Desulfosporosinus acidiphilus SJ4: one gene and its partner. The protein of the gene in region 1 interacts with the protein of each later gene in a pairwise test. Links are inferred from orthologs where the notes say so. Each region holds a gene or a part of one and is shown in the gene's direction. Other genes may lie near its edges.

Region 1 (7,876 bases):
AGGGATATCTGGCTAATTCTGTTGCTATACTATCGGAAATCCAAGCAGAGCAGTATCTCTTGGCAGGCCTCAAGAAAAACGTACCAAAGCTTTTCTAGCGGGAAAATCATTGGAGCTGATTCAGAAATGCGAAGAACCGAGCAATTGCTCGGTTCTTGACAAGTCGCTATTTTTAAAAATAGCTTGGAGATTAAGTTGTTGTTTTATTCCCAGGAAGGTTACGCTCGGCCAATTCAATAGCCATTTTCACCATATTCCCACAGTCCCTTGAAGAAACTCCTCCGAAACCTTCTTGGTGAAGGGTTCCAGCAAAACCTAACTCTTGAGCGATTTGCTCTTTTAACTGATAAGACATCATGCTCTTGCGTCGTCTTGACATGTGGAATCCTCCCTTCATGTGGTAGTTTCAACATCTATTTGACGAAAGCATTGATAGTATATGATTTTACAGCCATGATATGTATTTATAAACTTTAATTCTATTGGCTAATTTGGCAAAAAGTGATGGCATTTATATGGTATTTAAATAAAAAGAAGATATAATTAAATAAGCAAATTTTACTATTTTTGGAACATGTATTGATGACTACCATAATGATTAGGTAATTTAAGTACGAAAAGTTATCCGGAAAACAGACAACTATTGGTAAGCGTTGGAGAAAGAAGGAGCAGGAGTATGGTTAATTATTCGGCAGCTCAGCAATTGGCGCTGGAAAAGTTTAGAGCAAGCTCTATTGAAGAGATCGCTCACTATTCTGGTTATCCTCGTGGTGACAACACTCTTTTTATTCCTTTTTTAGGGGAGCAATACACTCTGGACTATCCAAGCGCAATTTTCAAGTCCGTTGATAGTTCATCCCGGAAAGAATTGCCTGTACCCACTCAAATATTAATCCTGCATTATCTGACAAATATTTCTGAGGATAAAGAAACAGGTTCTTTGATATCGTTCAAAGAGTTGCCAGGAGGAAATATCTACATTCAGCCCTTTACTCACAGGGCCATCGATCCACTGGTCAGATCTTTCGGTGTTAATCCGGATAAACTGCAAGAAGTGGTCAGCCATTTAGGAGGAAATACAAATGGACATGGAGATGTGGGAATGACCCTTAGAGTTTTTCCACGTGTGCCGGTTGCATTAATTCTCTGGAGGGAAGATGATGAATTTCCGGCTTCGGGAACTATTCTCTTTGATTCTTCGGCACCTTCGATTTTACCAACAGAAGATTACGCTGTACTGGCCAGCACTGTTGTTTGGAGACTAAAAGAGATAAGTGCTAGTTTGTGAACGTGATTTTAGCGGGAAGTTGCTTTAATGAAGGAACTTACTTTATAATTGCTTCTAGTTTAAGAATAACCTCTTCCATGATTTCCTCTGCCACTTTGCATATGAAACTGGCATTTCTGCTTCGCCAATCCAGGGATTTAATTTGGTCGGCCAAGACAACACCTCTGATTTCCAATTTCTCCGGAAGTTTAACTTCAAATGGGAAGCCCTTCACCCGGCTTGTAATTGGGCAAAATATACCCATCCCTGTCTTGCTGTTATATTCTTTTGCAGATAAAACTAAAGCCGGTCTAGTTCCTTGCTGCTCATGCCCGAGCTGTGGATTTAACTGAATCCATACTATGTCACCGCGTTCTGGAACGTACTGGCTCACCATATCTCTTCTCCCACGGGTTCTCCCCAATCGATCTCTTCCGGCTCGTATTCATCTGGAATTTGGGCAAGTAATTCTTTTAAGTCGAATTTTTTTCGGGTAATTATGATCCTTTCGCCATCAAGTTCAACGTCAATGGGGGTTCCGTCAGTGATTTTTATTGAATTAGCCATTGAAGCAGGAATTCTTATGCCAATGCTATTTCCCCATTTTCGTGCCATTGCTTCCATAATATCACCGCTATTTCATTAAAACGTTTATACAAAGTATACACATTCTCGTGATATTAATCAAGTTCATACCTTCGGATCAGGCAGCTTCGCCCACATCGTTCACTCAGCATTCCGAGGCTCGCTCACTTGCTAAATTCCCACTAATAACAGTGACAGCACCATTACTATCAATTTACTTGAAACTTTGCTCGATTTAGAGCAGAGTTTTTGTTTTTATTCCTGCTGATGCCAGGTATGTTTTGTTGTGTGAGTAAGATTATTATATTGCATTAATCTATCCTTTGCGGTTCACACTATGTTGAGGAGGTGACTTTATGCATACTTTATGGAAAGGTTCGATCAGCTTTGGTTTGGTAAATGTTCCTGTTAAGATGCACACAGCCACGGAATCTCAGGAATTCAAATTTAATTATTTGCATAAAGATTGTCAGCATCGCATCCGATCAATTAAGAAATGCCCTAACTGTGAGAAGGAAGTTGAAATGGCTGACTTAGTCAAGGGATTCGAATATGAAAAGGATCGTTATGTGATTCTCGAGGACGAAGAACTGGCTGCCTTAGAACAACCCACGAGCCGTTCTATTGAAATTCTTGACTTCATTAATTTAAGTGAAATCGATCCGATATATTACGATAAATCATATTACTTATCCCCGGAAGAGGCAGCTCAGAAAGCCTATCGTTTGTTGTGCCAAGCCATGGTGGAAAGTGGGAAGGTTGCTTTAGCCCGCGTTACCATGCGATCTAAACAACACTTAGCTTGTCTGCGAGTTTTTGAAGAGGGGTTGGTCCTTGAGACGATGCACTATCCTCAAGAAATTCGGCATATGGATGCAACTTGGGGCAGAATTGTCCCGACAGAGACGGAATTAAGCATGGCCCGACAACTGATTGATAATTTAGCCCGGCCTTTTGAACCGGAAAAATACAGGGACGAAGTCCATGAACAAGTGGCCGAGATGATTGAAAGCAAGATAACTGGAGAAAGCTTTAAAGTAGAAAGTCCAGTGAAAGGTGGCCAAGTAGTTGATTTAATGGAAGCCCTGCGGGCCAGTATTGCTTTAACTGAGCAAGAAAAGGAGAAAATAGAAACCAATCCTGATGTGGATAATCAGGAGGCTGCCTCTCAATCGGAAGAAAGAAAGCCAAAATCCACCTTAACCCCGAGGAAACGAACAGCACGACGTGCCAAAGGAGCTTAGGCGGATTAGTCGAGTATCTCCGAATTCTTTCATTATTTTACTTGATATCTGAAAAATCAACATGTTTCCACGCAGGAGATGCGTCCTTAAGCCCCGAAATGGTGGGCAAAGGAGGTACTTGGAGTGGAGATTGATATTGATAAAGAAAAACTCTTTCGGGCAGCATTCCGTACCCTAAAAGGTGTAGGAAGTCAACATTTGCGGCTGCTTATTGCCTGCTTTGGAAGCGCCAGTCAAGCGTGGGATGCTGCCGATAATGACTATCTAAAAATAAAACCTCAAGGTCAATGGATTATTGAAGTTCTTAAGCAGCGAAAACGAATCGATCCCTGGAAAATTGGAGCTGATCTAAGGGAACAGGGCATTAAAGTGATCATTCCCCTGGACCCTCATTATCCCCCCTCATTACTAGAAATACCGGACCCTCCGCCTATCTTATATTATCGCGGAAGTCTTGACTCCAATTCGGAAGCGTTGGCAATCGTCGGCTCAAGACGGGCAAGCGCCTACGGAAAATCTGCTGCGCGTATGCTGGCTCATGAAGCGTCAGCCCAAGGGATTACTGTCGTCAGCGGACTAGCTCGCGGTATTGATACGGCTGCTCATCATGGAGCTCTCGAAGGTAATGGGATAACCTGGGCGTTTTTGGGATGTGGCTTAGACCAAATCTATCCTCGGGAAAATAATCTTTTAGCTGAAAATATCCTGGTTAAAGGTGCACTAATCAGCGAATTCCCTCCTGGGACACCGCCGCTGGCAGCTAATTTTCCTGCGCGGAATCGGTTGATCAGCGGAGCTTCGTGCGGGGTCGTGGTGGTGGAAGCAGCCGAACGGAGCGGTGCAATGATTACAGTTGATTTCGCCTTAGAACAAGGGCGCGACGTTTTTGCTGTCCCCGGCCCTATCTTCAGTCCCTTAAGTCGCGGCCCTCATAATCTTTTGCGGCAAGGAGCAAAAATCGCCGCAGGATTCGAAGATATCTGGAATGAATGTTCCTTTTCCGGGAAACCTCAAGAGAGTTCATTTAACCATCGCCAGATGGACCTTAACATAATTCCTGAGAATGATGAGCAAAGAGCTGTTCTAGAGCAACTCAGTGATATTCCTCTTCATATTGACCAGCTTGCTTTACAATCTACCTTGCCGGCTGCTTCACTTTCTTTAGCCTTATTGGAATTGCAATTACAGGGGAAAGTCAAACAATTACCCGGACAAAATTATGTATTAGATCATGAACGCTAGACATACGGTTAAAAAGGCGTTAAGATAGGCATTAGTTTTACCAATGTTTAAAATTAATTCTTCAATATCTGAAGTGTCGGTTCTTTAGTTAGAAATTTCTGTATTAATAGTTATTTAATAAATTCGCAAATAGAAATGAATTAAGTCTTATATCGTTGGAAGACAAAATCTAAAAGGGTCTTAAGTTTATTTTGAGGTGAAGTTATGTCGAAAACACTCGTAATAGTAGAATCTCCAGCCAAAGCTAAATCAATCAGCAAATTTTTAGGAAATCGTTATACCGTAAAAGCCTCCATGGGGCATTTGCGGGATCTGCCTAAAAGTCAGTTAGGAGTCGATTTAGAGAATGACTTTGAGCCAAAATATATTGCAATTCGCGGCCGCGGGGATTTGATCAAGGATTTGCGCTCGGCTGCTAAAGGAGCCGATAAAATCTTCCTGGCCTCTGACCCGGATCGTGAAGGGGAAGCCATTGCCTGGCATCTTTCCTATCTTTTAGGGCTTAAACAAGGGGACAAAAATCGTATCGAATTTCATGAAATTACCAAATCGGCAATTCAAGCTGCAATTAAACAGCCTCGTGAACTTGATATGGACCGGGTGGATGCCCAACAGGCTCGCCGGGTTTTAGACAGATTAGTCGGTTACCAGTTAAGCCCGCTGCTCTGGCGAAAAATCAAGAAGGGTTTGAGTGCTGGCCGGGTTCAATCTGTGGCAGTGCGTCTCGTTGATGATCGTGAAGAACAAATTCGCTCGTTTGTATCTGAAGAATACTGGAGTTTAACCGCAAATCTCGAGTCTAAGGGCGGTAAGTTCACAGCAAAATTATTAAAAAATGATGATAAAAAGATATCCATTTCCTCCAAATCAGAAATGGAAGTCATATTAAATGATCTCCAAGGCAAAGAATTTAACGTAACAGACGTTCGTGCCAAAGAAAAGAAAAAGCAGCCTGCCCCTCCGTTTACAACGAGCAGCTTACAGCAAGAAGCCCATAGGAAATTGAGCTTTTCACCGAAACGTACCATGATGTTAGCCCAGCAGCTTTATGAGGGCCTTGACTTAGGGGAAGAAGGTACCGTCGGTCTTATTACTTACATGCGTACTGACTCTGTTAAAGTGGCCGAAGTTGCTCAAGCAGAAGCGAAAGAGTGGATTATATCTCACTACGGAAATGACTATTATCCCCCGGAACCTCGCCAGTTTGCCAATAAGGGCCGATCACAAGAGGCCCATGAGGCCATTCGGCCCACAGTTCCGTTACGGACTCCGGACTCATTGAAGGGGATTTTAACACGCGATCAATTACGCTTGTATCGTTTAATATGGGAACGGTTTATTGCCAGTCAAATGAGTTCAGCAGTTACGGATACTTTAACGGTTGACATCGTTGCCGGATCTGCCCTTTTTCGTGCTAACACTTCGACAATACGTTTTGCTGGCTTTTTAGCGGTGTACGAAGAGGGCAAAGACGAGGGGGACGTTCAGGATGATGAGCAAAATTCCCTGACCTTTGACCTTTCTGTTGGCGAACCTCTTAAACTTATTCAACTATCGGAGAAACAACATTTCACAGAACCTCCGCCGCGTTATACCGAGGCTTCCTTGGTGCGAAAATTAGAAGAAGAAGGTATCGGGAGGCCGAGCACCTACGCGCCAACCATTGAGACCATCCAGACAAGGGGTTACGTCGTCAAAGAAGAAAAACAATTAATTCCGACAGAGTTAGGAGATATTGTTATAGCCCTACTTAAAGAACATTTCCCCGATATCGTCAACCTGGAGTTCACGGCGAATTTGGAGGGAAAACTCGATCTTGTGGAAGAAGGCAGGGTTCCCTGGAAGTCTGTTATAAACGAATATTATCAGCCGTTTTCCGAAGCTTTGGCCCTGGCTGAAGAACGAATCGGTAAAGTTAAAATAGAGGATCAGGTCTCCGAAGAACTTTGTGAGAGCTGCGGGCGGAATATGGTTGTCAAAATGGGGAGATACGGAAAATTTTTGGCTTGCCCGGGATTTCCGGACTGCCGAAACACAAAGCCGCTTTTGGAACAAGTGGGGGCCAATTGCCCTAAGTGCGGCAAACCGCTGGTCCTTCGCCGTTCGAAGAAGGGACGTAAATTTTATGGCTGCAGTGCTTATCCGGAGTGTGATTTTGTTTCTTGGGAAATGCCGGCCCCTGAACCTTGCCCCGAATGCCAGCAGATGATGGTCATAAAGTCGTCTAAGCGGCAGAAAAAACATGTTTGTACCAACCCAGAGTGTCGATTTACCAAGGTGATTGAAGAAGAGTAAGGCATCCGTAGGATAGGAGAGTTTAAAATCATGCATAAAATTACCGTCATCGGTGCGGGACTGGCAGGCTCTGAAGCTGCCTGGCAGTTGGCCAAACGGGGTGTGAATGTTGATTTATATGAAATGAGGCCCTCGAAATTCTCCCCGGCTCACCATAGCGAAGGGTTTGCTGAATTGGTCTGCAGTAATTCCTTGCGTGCAGCAGGCTTAGAGAATGCTGTGGGTTTATTAAAAGAAGAAATGCGGCGGTTGGATTCATTAATCATGAAGGCCGCTGATCAAACCATGGTGCCGGCCGGAGGCGCCTTAGCCGTTGACCGTGACTTGTTTTCCCAAGAGATTACCCAGCGATTAACAGACCATCCCAATGTTACTGTTCATAGGGAAGAAGTACACTCCTTACCCGAGGATACAACGGTCATTGTGGCAAGTGGTCCGCTTACCGCGGAGGATTTAGCCAAGGATATTTTACGTTTTACCGGAGAAAAGGCTCTCTCCTTTTATGATGCCGCAGCACCTATTGTTACGTATGAGTCTATCGATTTGAGCAAGGCTTTTTGGGCCTCAAGATACGATAAAGGTGAAGCGGACTATCTAAACTGTCCTATGTCTCAGGAAGAATATGAAGTCTTTTATCAAGAACTGATCAAGGCCGAAATGGCTGAAGTTAAAGGCTTTGAGGAAGGCGATGTCTTTGAAGGCTGTCTGCCCATCGAAGTGATGGCTAAGCGTGGTATCCAGACGTTAACCTTTGGTCCGCTCAAGCCCGTCGGTCTTCAAGATTCTCGAACCGGGAAAAAGCCCTTTGCAGTCGTTCAGCTTCGTAAAGAGAATCAGACAGGAACGCTGCTGAATCTGGTAGGATTTCAAACCCATTTAAAATGGGGTGAGCAAAAAAGGGTGTTTTCTTTAATACCGGGTTTGGAACGAGCTGAGTTTGCGCGATTTGGCGTAATGCACCGCAACACGTTTTTGAATGCCCCCAAAGTGCTTAAGGCAGACTTTAGCCTCAAGGGCAGAGAGTCGCTTTTTTTTGCCGGGCAAATTACCGGCGTAGAAGGGTATGTGGAGTCTGCGGCGAGTGGTCTCCTGGCAGGCCTAAATGCCTGGCGCCGCCTCCATCAGATGGAGACTTTGGTTTTCCCCCCGGAAACAGCTTTGGGGGGGTTAGCGCGGCATTTAGAGGGGTCACCCAGTCAGAGCTTCCAGCCAATGAATGTTAACTTTGGTTTATTGCCGCCGC
Region 2 (4,469 bases), 410 kb from region 1 along the record:
CTATTAGTATAGATAACATCTATTAGTATAGATAACATCTATTAGTATAGATAACATCTATTAGTATAGATAACATCTATTAGTATAGATAACATCCGGTTGTTACCGTTATACCTCCATTCCCGAAAGCTGCACCACCGAATAATGAAAATTTATTACGTAACTAAGTAACTGCTGCTTAAAATAATATTAACAGCTTGGCATGGATTTATTAATAATGTACATACTAATCCTGTTTAGATAATTATTATTTAGGAGGGTAAAACAATGAAAGTCAGTGACGTAATGACAAGCACTGTTGATTGGGCAGGATCCAAAACCTCGGTTGCAGATGCTGCACGTTTGATGAAGAAGGATGATGTTGGATCCATTCCAATTTGTGATAACGGTAAAGTAGTTGGCATGATTACAGATCGAGATATTGTTTTAAACGTCGTAGCTGCCGGTAAGGATTATAATACTACTTTAGTACAAGAAATTATGAGTAAAAATATTGTTAGTGTTTCCTCAAATCAAGATGTTCATGAAGCGGCCGATTTAATGTCGCAATATCAAATCAGAAGGCTTCCTGTCGTAGACCAAGGAAAATTAGTTGGCATTCTGGCTATCGGAGATTTGGCGATTGAAAGAATCCATGTTAATGAAGCAGGAGATGCTCTGAGCGATATTTCTCGAGGAGCCCATCAGAATATGAACTAATCAGAAAGGATGAAACGTAAATGGCCGATTTGCGTGAACGGATGGATTTAGGCACTTGGGGAGCGTTTCGGACAGGCTGGTGGGTTTTGCACATTGTTGGTATTGTAGTAGTGGGTTACATTGGTTATTGGCTGGCTAAAATGTAATTCTTGAAAATACTTTTGTTTAAAAGTAGTGTTGTGATAATTTCACACACTACTTTATTTTATGATAGAATATACGTAAATTTTTAATAAAAGGATGTAGTATAGTGGCGATTAGTATTGGGATGCGGGGTTATGCTGAGACAAATGTAACGTTCTCAAATACGGCTAAATCTATGGGAAGCGGAAATTTAGAAGTATTTGCCACACCTGCCATGGTGGCACTCATGGAACAAGCCGCTGTAAACGCTTTGGAATTACCTGAGGGACAATCGAGTGTAGGAACTTCTTTGACAATCAATCATATTGCTGCCACTACTATAGGCGTTAAAATAACAGCAACTGCTGAGTTGATTGAAATTGACCGGAGGAGATTAGTGTTTACAGTGGAAGCCAGCGATGAAGCGGGACAGATCGGAGCCGGCAAGCACGAACGCTTTATTATTGATATAGAACCTTTTTTAAACAAAGCTCAGAAAAGGAACCGGGAGATTTAATTATGGAAGGGTTTTATACACTCTCCCAAAAAACAATTGCCGAGCAAACTATAGATAAATCACGTTTTATAGGAATTGGAATGCCTGTAAACTGTCTTGAACAAATCAATCAGGCAATGCAGCGAATCCGTCAGGATTATCCGAATGCGCGGCATTATGTTTATGCCTACCGTCTGCATGATGGCCATTTGGAAAAAGCTTCTGACGATGGAGAACCCCAAGGAACAGGAGGGCGACCGGTCCTTGATATTCTCAAACATCAAAATATATGGAACATCTTACTGGTTGTTGTTAGGTATTTTGGAGGAGTTCTTCTCGGTACTGGTGGTTTAACAAGAGCTTACGGCGGTACCGCAAAGAAGGTTTTTGAGGAAATACAGTTAGTTCAATTGACTCTTTTTCATCAATATCGATTACGCGTTTCATATGATTTATATGCTTCCTTGAAATATCAATTGGAGCAAAAGGATTACCATATCAAAGGTGAAGAATTTAGTGAAGCTGTTGATATGATAATCTCTGTTCCGGAAGAACAAAGAGAATTATTCTTAACGTGGCTGGGGAATTTCTCCAACAGTCAAATTTCGCCTGAAGATAATGGACTTATTTGGGAATAGAGTCATTTTTGAAAATAAAAATAATTTAAAAGAGTTAAACTTTGGGAAAGTGAATACAATCACTTTCCTTTTTTATATATATATGCTATCATTATAGCAAGATAAGGAACGGCTATAATGATATTAAATACATTAGGGAGTGTGCATATGTTAACTTGGATTGGAACAGTGATGATTGGCTTTTTTCTTTTAAGTTGTGCTTCAGTAATTGTTACTTCTGGTTTTCAAATTTTAAAATCACTTCTAAAAGTTCCTAAAGATCGTGGTTTTGTGTCAAGGGCTCAAGAGGCTTAAGACAGGTGCTTTTTTCAATTTTAAACAAAATATAGCAGAATGAATGAATTCAAAACTCCGCATCATTAAAATAGCGGGGTTTTTCTTTTCTTATACTATCAGAAAGTATAACCTTTGGCTAAATACTGCAAGAAGAGTTTATACGTGCGAAGACAGTGTCTTCGTCCTCTGGCATAAGTGCAACTAACCTGCCGCTTCGCCGGAGGCTTAGCGCCAGCTAAGTTTTCTTTATATACGAATGCAACAAATGTAATTCGAATCAGAATTCACTGTATTTTTCGCAGCGCAGAATGCTTGCAAACTGTGGAAATAGAAGAAGGAGAAAGTAATTTTCTGTCGAATCTAAATAAAGATTGTACAGAAGAAGGGGGGACCCGTACTCTGGCATATGAAGTGATTGTTTTTTTGGGAAGTATTCCGTTTGTTGCGTTCATAACTGTGAGAGCAAAATCTTGGGGATTGACTAAACGAAGTGCTGTTTTTATTGCTTTCTTATTGTGTGGAGATGTGATGGCTTTTCCCAGTGCTCTCCAGTCAGGGTATATTAGTTTGTGGCTTATTTTAACTATAGTCCTGATATTCGCAGGTTCTTTTTGGCCAAGCATCGTTGTGAAAATTGTCAAAAAACAAAAAACAGATTCCCAAAGAGACAGCTATGCTGAAACGAGGAATAACGACAAAAGAAATGAACAAATTAACCTCAATGATGAAGGTTACTCTAGTAGTCATCAAAATTTCGGCATAGCAGAATCCATTGCGGAGAAAGACCATTCGAATCAAGCGGAACTAATATCCGGCGAGCTCTATGACTTTGAGGATTCCGAGTGCATAGAAAACTCTCGTTTAGACAGGAATGAAGTATTGAACGAAGCAGCAGCAGTAGAAGCATATCATGCCGAAGACTTACAGAAAGAGGAACTCGGTGAAAACAAAGCGGATGAAGAATTCGAGGGGACAAAAGTCACCGAAGAGGCAACTGAGGTAATTGAAGTCGATGAAGAGGCAACTGAGGAACCGGAAGTCACCAAAGAGGAGACCGAGGTAATGGAAGTCGCCGAAGAGGAAACCGAGGTAATGGAAGTCGCCGAAGAGGAAACCGAGGTAATGGAAGTCGCCGAAGAGGAAACCGAGGTAATGGAAGTCGCCGAAGAGGTAACTGAGGAAATTGAAGTCGCCGAAGAGGAAACCGAGGTAACTGAAGTCGCCGAAGAGGAAACCGAGGTAACTGAAGTCGCCGAAGAGGAAACCGAGGTAACTGAAGTCGCCGAAGAGGAAACTGAGGAACCGGAAATCACCGAAGAGGAAACCGAGGTAATGGAAGTCGCCGAAGAGGAAACCGAGGTAACTGAAGTCGCCGAAGAGGTAACTGAGGAAATTGAAGTCGCCGAAGAGGAAACCGAGGTAACTGAAGTCGCCGAAGAGGAAACCGAGGTAACTGAAGTCGCCGAAGAGGAAACCGAGGTAACTGAAGTCGCCGAAGAGGTAACTGAGGAAATTGAAGTCGCCGAAGAGACAACTGAGGAACCGGAAGTCACCGAAGAGGTAACTGGGGAAATTGAAGTCACCGAAGAAGCAACTGAGGAACCGGAAGTCACCGAAGAGGAAACCGAGGTAACTGAAGTCGCCGAAGAGGTAACTGAGGAAATTGAAGTCACCGAAGAGGCAACTGAGGAACCGGAAGTCACCGAAGAAGAAATCGAGGAACCCGAAGTCGCCGAGGAATACCCTGAGGAAATTGTTGCGTCGGAAGCGTTACCTGAGGAATCTGTATTGGTTGAAGTTCATACGAATGAGCGGCTAGACTCCTTATCCTTAGAAGAACTTATTGATTTGGGCTTTAATGAGAAATTTGCTGGGAATTTTACTCAGGCAGCAGTTTATTTTATGCATGCTTTAACTCTGGAACCTAAGCCTGATGTAGCTTTTTACTTAATTTTGGATTGTTATTGGCTCTGGAAGAATATTGGAAAATCTGACTATGCAGTTTTTAGAATTATGAAATATGCCCGAAAGTATAGTTCACAATTCAGTTTGGATTTACAATACCAATTTGAGATCTGGTTAAAAAAAGAAGGTCTCGATAAATATTTATATTAATAGGGGGCTGGTTTGCAAAATGAAACCTACAAAAGAAATTATGGGATTAAGGATTATTAGTATCTCGGATGGTACTCAAACGGGTGTGGTCAAGGATTTTGTTCTTAATCCGCAAGAGAAAA

What was found. The genes of interacting proteins can lie anywhere in the genome.
Region 2: the proteins of topA (region 1) and DESACI_RS15075 interact in binary tests that used the Escherichia coli proteins (3 or more experiments, as listed by UniProt). The link is inferred for Desulfosporosinus acidiphilus SJ4 from one-to-one orthologs.

What each region holds. Positions count from the first base shown.
Region 1 is NC_018068.1:3,715,780-3,723,655, reverse strand. Bases 4,131-7,087 are described here. They hold topA (type I DNA topoisomerase), read left to right. Parts: upstream 4,131-4,542; coding sequence 4,543-6,633; downstream 6,634-7,087. Other genes in these bases: trmFO (methylenetetrahydrofolate--tRNA-(uracil(54)-C(5))-methyltransferase (FADH(2)-oxidizing) TrmFO), read left to right, coding at 6,664-7,087; dprA (DNA-processing protein DprA), read left to right, coding at 4,131-4,338. Outside these bases: DESACI_RS17035 (alpha/beta-type small acid-soluble spore protein), read right to left, coding at 191-379; DESACI_RS17030 (DUF3786 domain-containing protein), read left to right, coding at 677-1,288; endoribonuclease MazF, read right to left, coding at 1,326-1,664; DESACI_RS17020 (AbrB/MazE/SpoVT family DNA-binding domain-containing protein), read right to left, coding at 1,658-1,882; non-homologous end joining protein Ku, read left to right, coding at 2,209-3,096; more of dprA, read left to right, coding at 3,220-4,130; more of trmFO, read left to right, coding at 7,088-7,876. UniProt on the Escherichia coli protein: Releases the supercoiling and torsional tension of DNA, which is introduced during the DNA replication and transcription, by transiently cleaving and rejoining one strand of the DNA duplex.
Region 2 is NC_018068.1:3,303,977-3,308,445, reverse strand. The notes cover bases 223-3,148. They hold DESACI_RS15075 (YigZ family protein), read left to right. Parts: upstream 223-1,341; coding sequence 1,342-1,956; downstream 1,957-3,148. Other genes in these bases: DESACI_RS23150 (hypothetical protein), read left to right, coding at 2,428-3,148; DESACI_RS24835 (hypothetical protein), read left to right, coding at 2,104-2,250; DESACI_RS15080 (thioesterase family protein), read left to right, coding at 968-1,339; DESACI_RS25560 (hypothetical protein), read left to right, coding at 720-845; DESACI_RS15085 (CBS domain-containing protein), read left to right, coding at 268-699. Outside these bases: more of DESACI_RS23150, read left to right, coding at 3,149-4,347; DESACI_RS15065 (PRC-barrel domain-containing protein), read left to right, coding at 4,367-4,469.